2 regions of the Brevibacillus sp. JB24b genome follow, and region 1 is predicted to be linked to the other one. Evidence: predicted binding sites of a transcription regulator. Region 1 holds the regulator's gene; the other holds the start of a gene.
The links. Region 1 encodes NrdR, which represses ribonucleotide reductase genes. Its sites were predicted from a motif close to AACACNATATATNGTGTT; they were not measured.

Region 1 (8,056 bases):
GATGAATATTGAAGAAAAGCGTAAAATAGCTCATTATGTAATCGACAACCAAGGGAGCCGCTCAGACACTCAGAAGCAGGTTGATGATTTGGTGACTAGCTTGCTTTCGGAGATAATCCCATGAAAACGCTACGCTCTGCTATTCTCTTGTTTTCCGTTTTTATTATCATCTATCTGTTACTAAACTCCTCCTTTGTTTGGAAATTGATGTACCCGATCAAATATGAGGAACAAATAAAATTAGTTAGTAAGAAATATGAAGTAAATCCATACCTTGTGCTTGCGGTTATTCGATCTGAATCGAAATTTAAGCCGGACCTGGTTTCGAAAAAAGGAGCAGTCGGTTTAATGCAATTGATGCCAAACACAGCAGAGTGGATACAGTCTCAGGGCAAGCTGGAAATGTTGTATCCTGCTGATTTAGAACATCCTGCAACTAACATTAATTTAGGAACCTGGTACCTAGCTTATTTGTTACAAATGTTTAAAGGTAATGAAGTAGTTGCATTAGCTGCTTATAACGCAGGGCAAGGGAATGTGAAAAATTGGATACAAAATAAGCGGTGGGAAGGGACACGTGAAACGATCTCAGATATCCCGTTTGGGGAGACACGCCACTATGTCCAACGTGTTTTGTATTATGAAGATCGATATAAAGAAGTGTACAAGAATAGCTTTCCTAATCTTGCTCCCTGATGGTAATCGGTCAGGGAGCTGTTTTATTATGGAACCGAGTAGTTGGGAAGGGTATTTCGATTTGCTAAAGAAAAGAAGCTTCGCGTACAGATCAAGAAGGAAGAAAGACTACTAAAAAGCTTGCAGCCTTTGGATAGAGAGCTTTTTGACACATTATCAGCTACTGAAAAAAAGAATCTAGCTAAACAACCTGCAGATTTTTTCTCGGCATTGCACCAAATAAATGTAACAGAGCTTCAAATAAATAATGATAATCCAGTAGAGAGGCTATTTGGTCGTAGTCATAACCTTCCTTTTTGGCTAGCTCATTTAGCTGATGTTGAAAAACTTATTTATCCCCTTTTACACTGTAATATCTCCTTTTCACTTCCATCCACTCTCATCCAAAAGCCTGCCCAGCCTGTCACAGACTCCGTTTGAATAAATCCTGTTAATTGTATGCGCTTACCTCGATATTTGTGTGGCTGAAACATCTGCATCATCGTGCCAAATCCTTCTGGATGAGGTTGTTTAGAACGAGGATAGCCTGAACATGTACCGTGGTGAATGATGTTATAATCCACCCCCATCTCATAGGCCCCGGGATTGGGGTAGTATTTTGATCAATTCTCTGGTGTTTGCTTTTACTGATTAGTGATTTCATTCTTTTTTAGAGTAGCTTATTATCGTTACCTGGACAGATAAAATAACCAACTGCCCAAATTTGTTGTTTTTAAGTAAAACACATTGTCAAATATGACATACTTAATATATTATTAATAGTGATTAGAGTAACTTATTTCAGGGAGGGGCAACATAAAATGACAATTAAAATCGGGATAAATGGGTTTGGACGTATTGGGCGCATGGTTTTTCGCAAAGCGATCCAAGATCCATCCATCGAGGTTGTGGCTATTAACGCTAGCTATCCTCCCGAAACTCTGGGTCATTTATTAAAATATGATTCCGTTCATGGGACCTTAGCTCATGACGTTACTGTAGATGGTAATCGCATTGTCATTAATGGAAAAAACACTCTGGTATTATCCGATCGTGATCCTTTGAACCTGCCATGGGGAAAGCTTGGAGTGGAGGTGGTTGTGGAAGCAACCGGAAAATTCACAGATCGTAAAGGTGCTGAGAAGCATATAAAAAGTGGTGCCAAAAAAGTAGTTATTACTGCACCAGGCAAAGACGAGGATGCGACTATTGTAATGGGTGTCAATGAAGATCAATACGATCATGAACAACACCATATTGTTTCAAATGCATCCTGCACGACCAATTGTCTAGCGCCTGTAGCTAAAGTGTTGCATGAGGCCTTTCAGATCCAATCCGGGCTTATGACTACCATTCATTCCTATACGAATGATCAGGTGAATCTAGATAATCCACATAAGGATTTACGCCGTGCACGTGCTTGTGCCCAATCCATCATTCCAACAACAACTGGAGCAGCGAGAGCGGTAGGTAAAGTATTGCCAGAACTAAATGGTAAACTAAATGGTTTTGCTTTACGTGTGCCCACACCAAATGTTTCCGTGGTCGATTTGGTGGTACAAATCTCTAAAAATGTCACTACACAAGAGGTCAATCGGGTATTGCGCGAAGCAAGCGAAGGGGCTTTAAAAGGCTATCTAGGCTATACAGATGCACCTCTTGTTTCTACTGATTTTAATGGCAATGAAAATTCCTCAATCATCGATGGCCTGTCTACCATGGTGATGAGTGATAAGCACGTGAAAGTTATTGCTTGGTACGATAATGAGTGGGGGTATTCCTGCCGTGTGCTTGATTTGGTAAAGCATGTGTCAGAGCATGTAAATCAATCGAAACGTATTTTGACAGGTAGTACACACGGATAATCTTTGGCTTCATTTGGCATTTTAATTCTGAAAAATAATTGTTATTTGAATTTAGAAAAAAGCTGATTTCATAAGTGCTGAAATCAGCTTTTTCATGTCCTTTCCCAAAAATCTTGCATAATCATTCTGGTGATTGATTTTGCAGAATTTAATTTGTCCTTATATTGTAAAATATTGTTATAATTTATATGGTTGGCAATGTAATGTACAAGAAAGGGAGGATGGATTAGATGAATAGGTTAACATTACGTAAGTGGATAGCCACCAGTAGTGGATGTGTGCTGGCTGCTGGTGTGTTATTGGCTCCATTTGAGATTTCTGGAAGCGCTTCTGTATTGTATGCACAGGAGAAGAAAGGATCTTATGGCAAGTTATTAACACAAAAAGAAGTGGAAGAACGTGTGCAACAATGGATTACCATTCCTGCGGAGTACAAAATCAGAAATTCTCGATTTGAAAAAGATGACGAGCTGACAAACTCACCATACTGGTCGATAAGCTGGGAGACAAGTGATAAAAAAAGCGACAAATTCATTTATACAACAGTAGATGCTCAAACAGGAGAACTAATTAGATTTCATAAATATGAACGCAACAATAAACCAGCTAAAAAGACAGTTAGTGAGAAAGAAGCAGAAAAAACGGCAGGGGCTTTTATTGAAAAGGTGGCTAAAGCGAAAAAAGACTCTTTGAGTAAAGCAAATGAAATTGTCCCATTGACAAACAACAAAAGTTTCACATTTGTCTATACACGTATGTCTGATGGAATTCCATTCATTGAAAATGGAGTAACGATTAAAATTGATGCTAATGGTGAAATCACGTCCTATGAACTTACGTGGGATGACGGAAAAATTCCTTCTTCCAAGTCATCTATTTCCATAGAACAAGCAGAGAAAAAACTAAAGAGTCTACTAGACCCACAGGTACGATACATGGAATTGGACAGGTATCAAAGCAGGAAGAGCGGACACATAACGTATACTCCTGTTTATAAATATGGTAACAATAGTGCCAGGTTCTTAGATGCAAATAGCGGAGAGGCGATTAGTCCAAATGGTGCTAAAGCGGAAGCTAGAAATAAAATAACTCCATTAGGCGATCAAATCACTTATGAAAAAAATCAAGCACCTTCAAAAATCAGCAAAGAGCAAGCAGAAAAAATTGCTATCGAATGGGGGAAAAAACTAGCTAACGGTTGGATATTAAATGGTTCGAGTGGGGGTGGCTCCAGTGTAGACTCTACTGGTGCTAAAATACAGGACTGGGGATTCAGGTTCATTTCTACTGATCAAAGTGATGAGATTAGAATTAAAATAAATGACAACGGTCAATTGATTAATTATTCAAAACGGAATAGTTCACGTGGAAATAGCAGAAATTCTCAAGAGTCAGAGAAAAGAGCAGTTGATAAACAAGCAGCAGAAAAGGTTGCTATCGAACTGATCAAAAGCATCTATCCTGATCATACTGGGCAGCTTTATTTAAGAACAGATGAAGGGCATTTTGGTATAAGCGACGAGGATCGAGCTTACTCGTTCACATTTGGTTATTTATATAAAGGTATCCCAATTGATGACCTAGGGATTGAGGTTGAAGTAGATAAATATCATAACGAAGTAAGTTCTATTTGGCTAAATCGGGAAGAGAATGGTGCACCTTGGCGAAACGGTGATGCTTTCGAAGAGAATACGTTATCCAAGGAAGAAGCGATAGAGAAAGAGATCAAAGAGAAAAAACTAATGCTTACGTATTATAAAGCTCCTTTCTATATTGCAAAGGTAGAGGCATCCGAGAAGGAGTCAACTGAAGAGATTCCTATACAGCTCGTCTATCGTTATGTAGGGGAGGAAAAACATGTAAACGGAGTAACTGGAGAATTAGTAGAACCATGGGGATTTAGTAGAGATGAATCGGCTAGTGATATCGAGGGACACAAAAGTGAGGAAGCCTTGCAAGATATGCTAAATAGAGGTTTATTCATCTTGGAAGATGGAAAGCTAGAGCCAGATAAAGAAGTTTCTAGAGCTCAATTTGTGGGATGGATGCTTGGAATATCAAATGAGTTGGTTCGGGCGCATATGTTAGATGATGATGATGAGAAGCCCTATACTTACTCGGATGTACCTACAACCCATCCATATTACAGTGCTATTTCCCAGGCCTCTCAACTTAAAATCATTCCACCCACAGCTCGCTTTGAGCCTGATCGTGCCATTACACGTAATGAAGCGCTAGAAATTTTCATGAAAGCATTACGATTTGGACCGCTACTATCCAAGCCTGATGTCTTTCAATCCCCTTATCCAGACGTAACAGCAGAACAAGTACCTGCTTATACGCTAGCGTATGCGTTAGGTTATCTGAAAGCACCAAAAGGAACAAATGTAGGGCCAAATAAAATCATAACGCGCGCAGAAGCGGCAGAGCTAATGTATCAGTTTTATCAGCAAAACCAACGATAATTGATCTAAGTCAAACAAAACAAAACTCCCTCTCATTATCAATTAGGAGGGAGTTTTGCTGATTGTAAAATTAACTAGATGATTTAAAATTCCGGTGCAATATGCTTAGATTCCATAAAAGTAAATAATGTTTCATCTTCAAATTGCGTAATAAATAATTTTAAATTATATTTCAAATTAACTTCGTACGGGGTAAGCAAGTCATTGCCACGCCCATCCCGCAAAATGCGTATCGTTGGACGATGGCAGCATTCTGGATCTACTTTACAGACTACGCCGCTTTCTCCGTTATTAAGTACGACGCCGCTACCCAGTGGAAAGACAGCGATATGCTTGCGAAAGGCATCCACCAAGTGATGTTGGAACAAATAGCCACCTGAACCAAGCAGGTATTCAAGGGCATCTTGTGGCATATAGCGTTTTCTCCAAGGTCTAGGGGTAGTTAAAGAATCGTACACGTCACAAATGGCTACGATTTGAGCATACTCATGGAATTTGTCACCCTGCAGTTGTTGCGGATAGCCACTTCCATCCATCCGTTCATGATGCTGAAAAGCAACGTGAGCAGACAATAACGAAATATCGTGTTGTTTTCGAATGATATCAAATCCAAGACGCGTATGCTCTTTGGCCTGCTCCATTTCAGCTTCGTTCCAACGGTCGCTCTTGTCCAACAATTCTTTTGGCAAAGCTGTTTTTCCGATGTCGTGTAACAGGGCCCCGATCCCCAAATCACGTAATTGGGTCGTGTTGTAGCCAAGTGACATGCCAACAGCTGTAGCCATGACGGCGACGTTAACGCTGTGATGATACATTGCTCCCGAGTGAGAGGAGATGTTAGCTAGATGAATCATGACATCTTTTGCACCAGATAGATCATTTAAAATCTTATGAAAGACCTGCTGGAAATGCATACCCATATCTTTGACAGAGACCCGACGAGCAACTTTATTGGTATTACGCAGTTGTTGCACGGTTTTATGTATGACTTCCAAAGCATCTTGCCTTGTCTCTGGTCGTATAACATCTTCTACCTCAATATCTGATGTGTGCGGGTCATCAATATAGACGGAATCAATTCCCATGCGTTGTAGACCACTTACCAATCTTTCACTCAGCTGCATACCTGCCCCAAGCAGGACTTTTCCATCATCTGTAAAAACGGTCCTTCCCAATTTCATCCCAGGTTGAACATGTCGCAACGAGACTAGGCGCATGCAAGAACCCTCCCTTGCTGTTAGATACTATCTCATTTTAAAAAAATTATGGACAAATGGGAATAGGATATTCGCTTTTCCCTTGACTAACCTTACTGGATATGGGACTCTAAAGAAAAACTTCAATAATTTACACGCAAATTTATAAAATCAAGTCTTTCTTTTTTAGAATGATGTTGATCTAACTGAGTAATCATTTTGGAGATGATGGCTAATGCGTTGCCCATTTTGTGAATTCAATGGGACAAGGGTATTGGATTCCCGCCCATTTAATAACAACAAATCAATCAGACGCCGTCGAGAGTGCGAAGACTGCGGCAGAAGATTCACTACATTTGAAATGGTGGAAGAAACACCACTGTTAATTATTAAAAAGGATGGAACAAGAGAAGAGTATAGCCGTGATAAAATTTTACGTGGGTTGATTCGTGCTTGCGAAAAGCGGCCTGTGACATTGGAGATATTAGAGAATATTGTAAATGAAATCGAACGAGAACTACGTAGCCAGGGAAAAGCTGAGGTTCCTAGTAAAGAAGTAGGAGAAATGGTCATGGAGCGCCTCTACCATGTGGATGAGGTAGCTTATGTTCGTTTTGCTTCCGTTTATCGTCAATTTAAAGATATTAACGTATTTATGCGAGAATTGGAAGAGCTTTTAGAACAAGCGCGGAATCAGCCGCCTAAAATGAATAAACCAGAATAAAAAGCATTTTTTTCTCTAAGCTTCCAAACCTCTCCTACGTAACACGACAGAAGAAATGATATAATAGAGAAACTATGAACGTAAGGAAGGGTTTTGGTCGATGCGTGTCATGTGGAACGAACTTGCGCCCAACGATCGCTATTTAGTGAGATTCATAAGGCCGCTGAGTATGATAGAGATGGGATTCGTTACCCATCTTTATTTGCCCTTACTAGGGGTATCATCCTATTCGTTGTATCAATTATTAATGCACGAGGTGGATGAAAAGAGTGGAGCAGCAAGCGAAGGGACGCACCGGAGTCTGATGATGATGACATCCTTGCCGTTGGATCGCCTATTGCAAGCCAGAGAACGTCTAGAAGCGATGGATTTATTAAAGGTCCGTCGTCGTGAGAATCGCGAACATGACTTTTTTTATGAGTATATCGTCTTGCCACCGCTAACTCCCGCTCAATTTTTTCAGGAAGATATCCTTCCTGTTATGTTGCTCAATCAAGTTGGAAAAGTCAAATACGAACAGCTTCGTCGTACCTATGCTGACCAGCTATGGAGTAATCTAGCGGAGGAGTATCCGTATGAAGAAGATGTAACCAAGCGTTTTTATGAGGTATATCACAACTTGTCAGCCTCTGAGCTGGAAATACGTCCTGGATCGGAAACAGATCGATTTTTTGCTCACATGCAAGAAAAGCACCCTACAGCCTCTCTGGCTAATCATTATGAAGCGGAGCCAGATAAACAGTTGGATTTATCCTTTTTACGAGCTAGCCTACCTAGTCATGTACAAGCCTCTAAGGTAGTAACGCAGGAAACCATTCCGTTTTTTTATCAGTTACTCTCTTTTTATCAAGTGGACAGCTATTTATTAAGTCAAGAGCTACGGGATTGGAATCTTTTTGATTCAAAAGGAGCTCTGAGCACAGAACTATTGCGTAAACGACTACGCGAGCGATATGTAGATAACCAGCTGACGCGTGAGCGACGTTCATTAGCTGATGGCTATTTGGAACATCTCTGCCCTGGGAAAATACCAGCTCCGGGAACGGAAGTCTTTCTACGAGTCTGTCGAGAGCTTTCACCGCTGATCATATTAGAACAAGCGGTGGGAGGTAGAATTTCACGTGCGTATTT
Region 2 (8,056 bases), 730 kb from region 1:
AAGCTGTTGCCAGAGGTAAAAAAATCGTACGAACAATTCATAAAAGCTCATAGTGATACCAAGACCACAAGCATCATTACGGAGTATGTACAGATTATAAACAAAAACAAAGATGTGATTTACGAACATGGAAAAGCAGATGAGAGTATCATCGGTGACGCTAAACCAGACATCTCTAAGTTTTGGGGCTCGTTACCGCAAAAGGTTGAGCAATTGTTCGGAGCATAACAACAAACAGGCTGAAGAAGTCTACTCACGTCTCCTTCAGCCTGTTTTACTTTTACTAATGTAAAATCTTTCGTTATTCTGTTTCCGTTTGTTTTCATTCATACAGATAAAAAATATAATCGGAAGAAACCCCAGAACAGCCTAATTGACGTAGCATAACAGTCAGGTTTCCCCGATGATAGGTTCCGTGATTGACAATAATCCATTCATATCCATCCCCCATGCCCCCTATCCTATTTTCACTGCCTCTACAAAATTGGTGTAATACGTTGCTCCGCCGCCCAGATCAGTTAATGCTTCTGAGGTAGTTACATTCACATTCTTTTGCCATAAATTAATAGGGGTAACTAGCACACCTGCACCCACTTTTTCACTGATTTTAGCTGGGAGGATGATCTCTCCACGATTATTATATACTTTCACTTGGTCTCCCTCTTCAATCCCCCGTGAAAGTGCGTCCTGAGGATTCATATAGAGGACCGGCTCTTTTTCCCGCTTTTTTAGTGTCTCTACATTTCCAAAGCTGGAATTTAAGAAATGCTTTGATTTCACCGTCAAAAAGTGTAGGGGATATTGCTCAGGATTCTCCTCCGTTTGCTCAAGCGGTGTGTAATTAACCAACGGCTCCAAACCTAGCTCTTTCATTTGCGGAGCAAGCGCTTCGACCTTCTTACTTGGAGTTAGGAAGCCATGCTGAAAAGGAAAGAAATGCTCCCCTTCAAACGCTATTTTCTGATATTTCTTTTCCTTAAGCGTCTCATACGTGATTCCTTTAAGAAACGGGTGGGTAGAGTCCAAAGCCTGCCTAATTAAATCCTCATCACTATCTGTAAAGCAGTCTTCCGTATATCCCATCGCCTCCGCTAACAAACGAAATGTCTCCGTATTAGACTTGGCTTCTCCTAAGGGCGCAATAGAAGGCTCATTTAACTGAACGTATAAATGCCAATAGGAGGTATGAATATCCAGATGCTCCAGAGTTGTGGTCGCAGGCAATATAATATCTGCATAACGGCAGGTTTCTGTCATATGTTGCTCATGGACTACTGTAAACAAATCGTCCCGCAGTAACCCTTCCGTAACTTTATTAGCGTCAGGAGTCACTAAAGCTGGATTACTGTTGTAGACATAAAGAGCCTTTACTGGGTTGTCTTGCTGCAATAGAGCGGAGCCTAGTTGCGCACAGTTTATTTCCCGCGGAGTTCCCTCATACACATCCGTTCGATACAGATTCTCATAATTAATTCCATCATCCATATTAGCAAGTAGAAAGCCTCCACCTAGCTCTTGCCAGGCGCCTGTTAATGCTGGAAGTACTGCCAACGTACGAATGATTTCTCCCCCAGTTGTATGGCGCTGCGGACCAAATCCACAGCGAATAAGGGAAGCTTTAGTACTTGCATATAACTGAGTAAATTCAATGATCTCTTGCTCAGAAAGCCCCGTAATGCTAGCTACATGTGCTGGTGTATATGGTTTTACTCGCTCTTTTAGCTCATCAAAGCCTTGTAGATAATTGGCAATGTATGCATGGTCTAGCTGATCGTTATGAATTAATAAATGAATCATACCCAGTGCAAGAGCGCTATCTGTCCCTGGTTTGATTTGCAAATGAATATCTGCCTTTTCTGCCGTCTCATGCCTATACGGATCGATGACCACCAAGACTGCACCGTTCTTCCGTGCTTCCTCCATAATCGGAAACTGATGGACGTTCGTATGAATCGTATTGGTGCCCCATGCGATAATCAAGCGAGAGTGCACCATATCCTCTGGATCAACACCAAGTCGCGCTCCATATACAGAGTGTAGAGCCGCTGAGGCAGCAGATGCACATAAAGTACGTGCCAAACGAGAAGCACCCATTTTGCCAAAAAAGCGTCGGTCCATACTACCGTAATTAATCAGCCCCATGGTACCAGCATAACTATAAGGTAATACAGCCTCAGCTCCATATTGACGTATGGTTTCCTTAAATTTATCTGTAATGAGCTGGATGGCTTCCTCCCACGAAATTTGTTCAAAGACTCCTTCGCCTTTTTTACCGCTTCTTTTCATTGGATATAAAATCCGCTCCGGATGATACACCCGCTCCAAATAATTATTGACCTTTATGCACAGAAAGCCTTTGGTTACAGGGTGTTCTTTGTTACCGCGAATTTTTACTGCTTTCCCCGATTCATCCACAGTCACTGTCATACTACAGGTGTCCCAGCAGTCGTGGGGGCAGATATTGGTATGCTCTTTGGTCATGGCTTCTCCTCCTTACTACTTCTCTTTTCTACTGTTTTTCATTTTATTTACAGGCTTTTGTTTCTATACTATAATGATTGAATAATCTTTACCTTTCAAAATATACCCTTTAAAAATAATAAAAAGGATATAAAATCAGGCTATAGTGCTCCTTCCTTCTACAACTAATGGATATTAGGGGCACTGCTCTCCTGATTTTTTTACTATGCCAATGAAAAATTCTATCTATCTAAGACGAAAATGTAAGCTACTTGTGCCTACTGGAATCAGTCATTTACCTCTTCCTTACCTAGCTACCGCCTTAAAAAACATGGAGCGTCTCGGCTACACCTTCTCCCAACCATTGATCGAACGGTTGCAAACCCTATCTATCGAAGATTTTACTACTTTCTTTCAACAACTAGAAGAGGATGTAAAGCAACTCGTCGGGGATCATGTAAGATACCGTCCGATGTACCAAAATTTCCCCCAACAACTAATGGAAGAAAGTCAAGCAAGCCTATACGTGAACGCCATTATTCACTATCTCACCCTTTCCCTTCCTATTGAAGAAGTAAAGAAACGCCTTCCATTGCTTGATCGTAGCCAGTTAACTGTTATTGGACTTGGGTATGAAGAGGAATTAGAACAAATCTTCTGGAATCTTGTACAATCCAAAACCTCTCTGTCAGAAACTGACAAGGATGATCTCAGCTTCTTTATACAAGAATATCAGGTTTTGGATCGTCTTGTGCAGTTAGATATTCCGTTAAAAGAAAATATTGCTCTGGTAGCAGGCTTACTATTCACATCTAGTAAAATGTCCCCTGGCTTTTTTTCTAAACATATCAAGACAGCAACAGATGTCTTACGGGTAGCCACAGCCTTATCTGGTGGTAATATCAGTCTATCTCGTACTACACCATTCCGTAAATTTACACGTGCCCAAAGACGTTTTATCTTGGGATTATTAGAGAATTGCCATGCCCTTGAAGAAGACATGCTACGCTATAAGAATCGCTGGATTCGATTAGGGGAAATTTTACACCCTACTGAATACAAGCAACGTTTCCCTCGGTGTGCTGATGCATTTTATCTGATTCGAAACAACCAAAAAATCGAGACATTTAACAGTAAAGTAGAGCAAGCTCTATTACATAGACAGCTACCGGAAGCAATCGAGCTACTGTCCACTAGACCGGGCGAATTGGCACGCCGTCTCGATCACATGATACGTCTCAGTGCGGATTGGCAACCAATCGTTTTTGCTTTTGAACAGGTGGTAGATCAGGTTTCTTCTCCCGTTTTATTGCAGGTGATGACGCATTTTGCTAACCGTCACATTCCACAAGTCATTCGTACATTTTTCCCAAAAGGAAATGTAGCTAAAGTTCAAGTGAGCGCTGATACATTGGCTCCTCTTACTAAGGAAATCGGGGAATCAATCACATCCATCTGTCAAAAAGAATTCATACACCGATTTTCTCAACTGCCACCGCTGGGCTATGTATATATCGATGAACGATTACGTCATTATACTGTTCCCTTCTCCCAACGCTCAGCTCAGAAGGCTCTTTGTACGATTACGCGAGGTTCTAAGCTTGATTTACCAGCAGGAGATACCATTCGCTTTTTTACATGGTGGCGAGAAGGCGTTGTGAATCAAATTCCGACAGATCGAGTGGATGTTGATTTATCTGCTGTGATGTATGATCACAACTGGAATGATTTAGAACACATTTCCTATACCAATCTAGTCTCAGCTTCCTTTAAGGCCTACCATAGTGGGGATATTACTACTGCTCCACAAGGTGCCTGCGAGTTTATTGATATCGATTTATCTGCTGCTACAAAAGCAGGGGCTCGTTATATTTCTATGTCTCTGCATTCCTTTACCAGTCACCCTTACTGTGATCTTCCTGAATGCTTTGCTGGCTGGATGATGCGACAGCACCCTAATTCTGGTGAAATCTTTGAACCCTCTACCGTTCAAAATAAGATCGATATCACTGCTGACACAACGATTTGCATTCCCGTTATTATTGATGTAGAGACTCGCCAGGTCATCTGGACCGATCTAGCTCTTACTACTGAGCTAATATATTCCAATAACGTTGAAAATAATCGAAACAGCATGCTGCTCATGGGAAAGGCCATGACCAATCTAATTAAGCCTAATTTATATGACCTGTTTTTATTGCACGCCTTAGCCAGAGGAACACTTGTCGACAGTCCTGATCGCGCCCAATCCGTCTTCTCTGTAAATAGCGGGGTAACACCATTTGACACCGACAAAATCATGTCAGATTATTTATAGCGTATGTAGCTTGATGCTGTAGTCACAGTACCGTCATTTGACACATACGATATATTGATGTAATTTGTAATTCGTAGACTATATATAGTACGTATAACCACATTTACGGAAGCATTTTCTCTTATTTATGAGGGAATGCTTCTTACATTTTGAGTGCATGAGTACCATTTTCTACCATAACAAACTTATTTTCAGCTTACACATCAAGGTTTTTTTACATTACAGGAGGCTTTTTTTCATGCTTATAACGAAACGCGATGGTCGTCAAGAAATCTTTCAGTTAGAAAAATTAATCACAACAATTACCCAAGCCTGCTTACCTGCAATGGGCACAGTAAACGTGGCACTTAGTGAAGAGATTGCCCTGTGTATCCAGGAACAACTTAAACAGCAACTACGTATGCATCAACTCACCGCAGAGCAACAGCAACATAACTACATAAATCCAATATCTACACAGACAATTCACGAGTTAATTATTGCACAGTTATGTGAAAAGGATCACAATGATATTTCTCATTTCTTTTCTACCTACCGTCAACAACGTGATCGCCTTCGTTTGCAGCAAAGTGAGCTATACAACATTAGTGAAGCTGTCATCGGCCTACAGGATATGGATTTACTACGGGAAAACGCGAATGTAAACGGTGAATCATTCAGCGGAAAAATGAGTAAAATGGGCTCTGAATATGCAAAATGGCATGTGAAACAATACGTTTTGCCTAACGAGCTACGTGAAGCGATCGATCATAATTATGTCTATGTACATGATTTGGACCAATATGCAATCGGCACAACCAATTGCATTTTCATTCCTTTTGATCGCCTACTAGCTGAGGGCTTTAATACAGGGAACGGGTCAGTCCGCACCCCACAAAGTATTATGACGGCCATGGCTCTAGTCGCAATTATCTTTCAATCGCAGCAGAACAGCCAATTCGGCGGTGTTTCTGCTAACAAGATTGACTGGGATCTCGCTCCCTATGTTCGGAAATCATTCGTCAAACACATGAAAAAAGGGCTCCATTATTTTAACGAGGGTTCCGATCTTACTCTATCCGCCTTGTCTGATGATCATCTTTATATGGATAACGAAAAACTAAAGCAAGACTTTCCCAAAAGCTATACCTATGCTTTTGAAGAAACAGTTTCAGAGACCCATCAGGCGGCTGAATCTCTTATCCATAATCTAAATACGATGAGCAGTCGAGCCGGGGGACAAATTCCTTTTACTTCTCTTAATTATGGGATGTGTACTTCTACAGAGGGGCGTTTGGTATCACATGCGTTATTACAGGCAACAAGTAATGGCTTAGGAAATGGAGAAACACCTATTTTTCCACAGCATATTTTTCAATGCAAAACAGGAATTAACCAGTCAAAAGGTGATCCAAACTACGATCTGTTCCAAAAAGCAATTGAATGCTCCAGCAAACGCCTCTATCCTAACTTTGTCAACGTAGATGCGACCTTCAATCTCATATACTATCGTGAGGATGATCCGAATACGATTATTGCTACAATGGGATGTCGGACAAGATCAATATCAGATCGTTTTGGGCGAAATTATAGTAGCGGAAAGGGAAATCTTTCGTTTAATACGATCAATCTTGTAAAATTGGGTATCGAATATGGGATTTGCCAAAACCAACGCGAACAAGCAGACATAGCCGGCTTCTATAAGGCCCTACAAAGCTATATGGATGTAGCTATCAGTGGCTTGATTCATCGCTTTGGTATCCAAGCAAAACAACCGGCCAAAGCATCGGATTTCATGATGCGTGAAGGTGTCTGGGAGGGAGGTAAAGACCTGCATCCCGATCAAGAAGTAGCCGATTTAATTAAGCATGGTAGTCTAGCTGTAGGTTTTATCGGGTTGGCAGAATGCATGAATGCTCTCTATGGCAAACACCACGGGGAAGATACTGAAGTATACAAGCGTGCTCTCTCTGTCATTTCATTCATGCGCCAATACTGTGATGACATGAGCGAAAAATATAATCTAAACATTACATTATTCGCTACTCCCGCTGAAGGCTTATCAGGTAAATTTACGAAAGCTGATCAAAAAAACTACGGTAAGCTTACGGGGATTACTGACCGTGAATACTATACGAATTCCTTTCACATTCCCGTCTACTATTCTCTATCAGCTTTTCAAAAAATTAAACTTGAGGCACCTTTTCACGAGCTATGCAACGCTGGGGCGATTACCTATATTGAGCTAGATGGAAATGCCCGACAAAATACAGTAGCTTTTCAACAGATTGTTCAGTACGCATTAAAAAGTAATGTAGGATATTTCTCTATTAATCATCCACTGGATCGCTGCCCAAGCTGCGGCTATGAAGGGATTATTGGCACGGAATGTCCGAACTGTGGAAGCAATGAAGACTCCGTTCACTTCCAACGTCTACGCCGCGTAACAGGCTATATTACAGGAGATTATACGCAACGTTTTAATTCTGCAAAACAAGCTGAGGTTCTGGATCGGGTGAAGCACAAGTGAATCCATCCATGCACATCTGCGAATATCGAAGGGAAAGTATTACCGAAGGCATCGGATTGCGAGCGGTCGTGTTTGTGAGCGGCTGCCGTCACGCTTGCCATGGTTGCTTTAATCCTGAATCGTGGGACTTCAGCTACGGACAACCTTTTACACTAGCGCTCCAACAAGAGGTGATTCAGGAGATTTCTGATAATCCATTATTACATGGTCTGACCTTATGTGGAGGAGACCCATTTTTCTCAGCAACTGCCTGCGCGTCCTTTATCACCAGCTTTCGCAAAGCTTGTCCAGATAAGACAGTCTGGGCATACACTGGATTTACCTTTGAAGCATTGCTCATGTTAGATGAACAACGTCAGCTATTGGAGCTATGTGATGTCATTATTGACGGTAAATTTAAAGCTGAACAAAAGGACACCTCCTTGCGCTTTCGCGGAAGTCGTAATCAGCGAATCATTGATGTGAGGAAAAGTCTTGCAGTAGGCTCCGTTATCGAATGGACGGGATAGCAATAATTAAATCTATACCTTTTACCTCCTCAGTATTATCCTAATAGAAAGCGATTGTAATAATCTACCAAGGAGGTAATTGGATATGGCTACATATACCATCCAGCCAAAACGATCGACTCTGCATGGCTCTTTCAGCAGAGAGGCCACCCCTATCCTGACAATCCATTCTGGTGACACTGTTCGATTTGAGACGCTTGATGCAGATTGGAACGCAGGCCCTGAACAGATAGACGGAAAAAGAATAGAGTTTTGTACTCG

Region 2: the regulator NrdR is predicted to act here: its motif matches at 4,852-4,869, upstream of ACQV1I_RS01485 (anaerobic ribonucleoside triphosphate reductase).

The regions. Positions count from the first base shown of each region.
Region 1 covers NZ_JBNVQV010000001.1:1,004,102-1,012,157, forward strand. The annotation lists gene coaE (dephospho-CoA kinase) at 1-124, shown strand, start outside; gene ACQV1I_RS05305 (lytic transglycosylase domain-containing protein) at 121-696, shown strand; gene ACQV1I_RS05310 (hypothetical protein) at 739-1,116, shown strand; gene ACQV1I_RS05315 (glyceraldehyde-3-phosphate dehydrogenase) at 1,497-2,540, shown strand; gene ACQV1I_RS05320 (YcdB/YcdC domain-containing protein) at 2,771-5,005, shown strand; gene ACQV1I_RS05325 (HD-GYP domain-containing protein) at 5,089-6,222, opposite strand; gene nrdR (transcriptional regulator NrdR) at 6,437-6,925, shown strand; gene ACQV1I_RS05335 (DnaD domain protein) at 7,026-8,056, shown strand, end outside.
Region 2 covers NZ_JBNVQV010000001.1:275,304-283,359, reverse strand. The annotation lists gene ACQV1I_RS01505 (hypothetical protein) at 1-228, shown strand, start outside; partial or broken gene ACQV1I_RS01500 (DinB family protein) at 323-427, opposite strand; gene ACQV1I_RS01495 (molybdopterin-containing oxidoreductase family protein) at 457-2,481, opposite strand; gene ACQV1I_RS01490 (TerD family protein) at 2,693-4,777, shown strand; gene ACQV1I_RS01485 (anaerobic ribonucleoside triphosphate reductase) at 5,016-7,286, shown strand; gene nrdG (anaerobic ribonucleoside-triphosphate reductase activating protein) at 7,295-7,795, shown strand; gene ACQV1I_RS01475 (acetamidase/formamidase family protein) at 7,881-8,056, shown strand, end outside.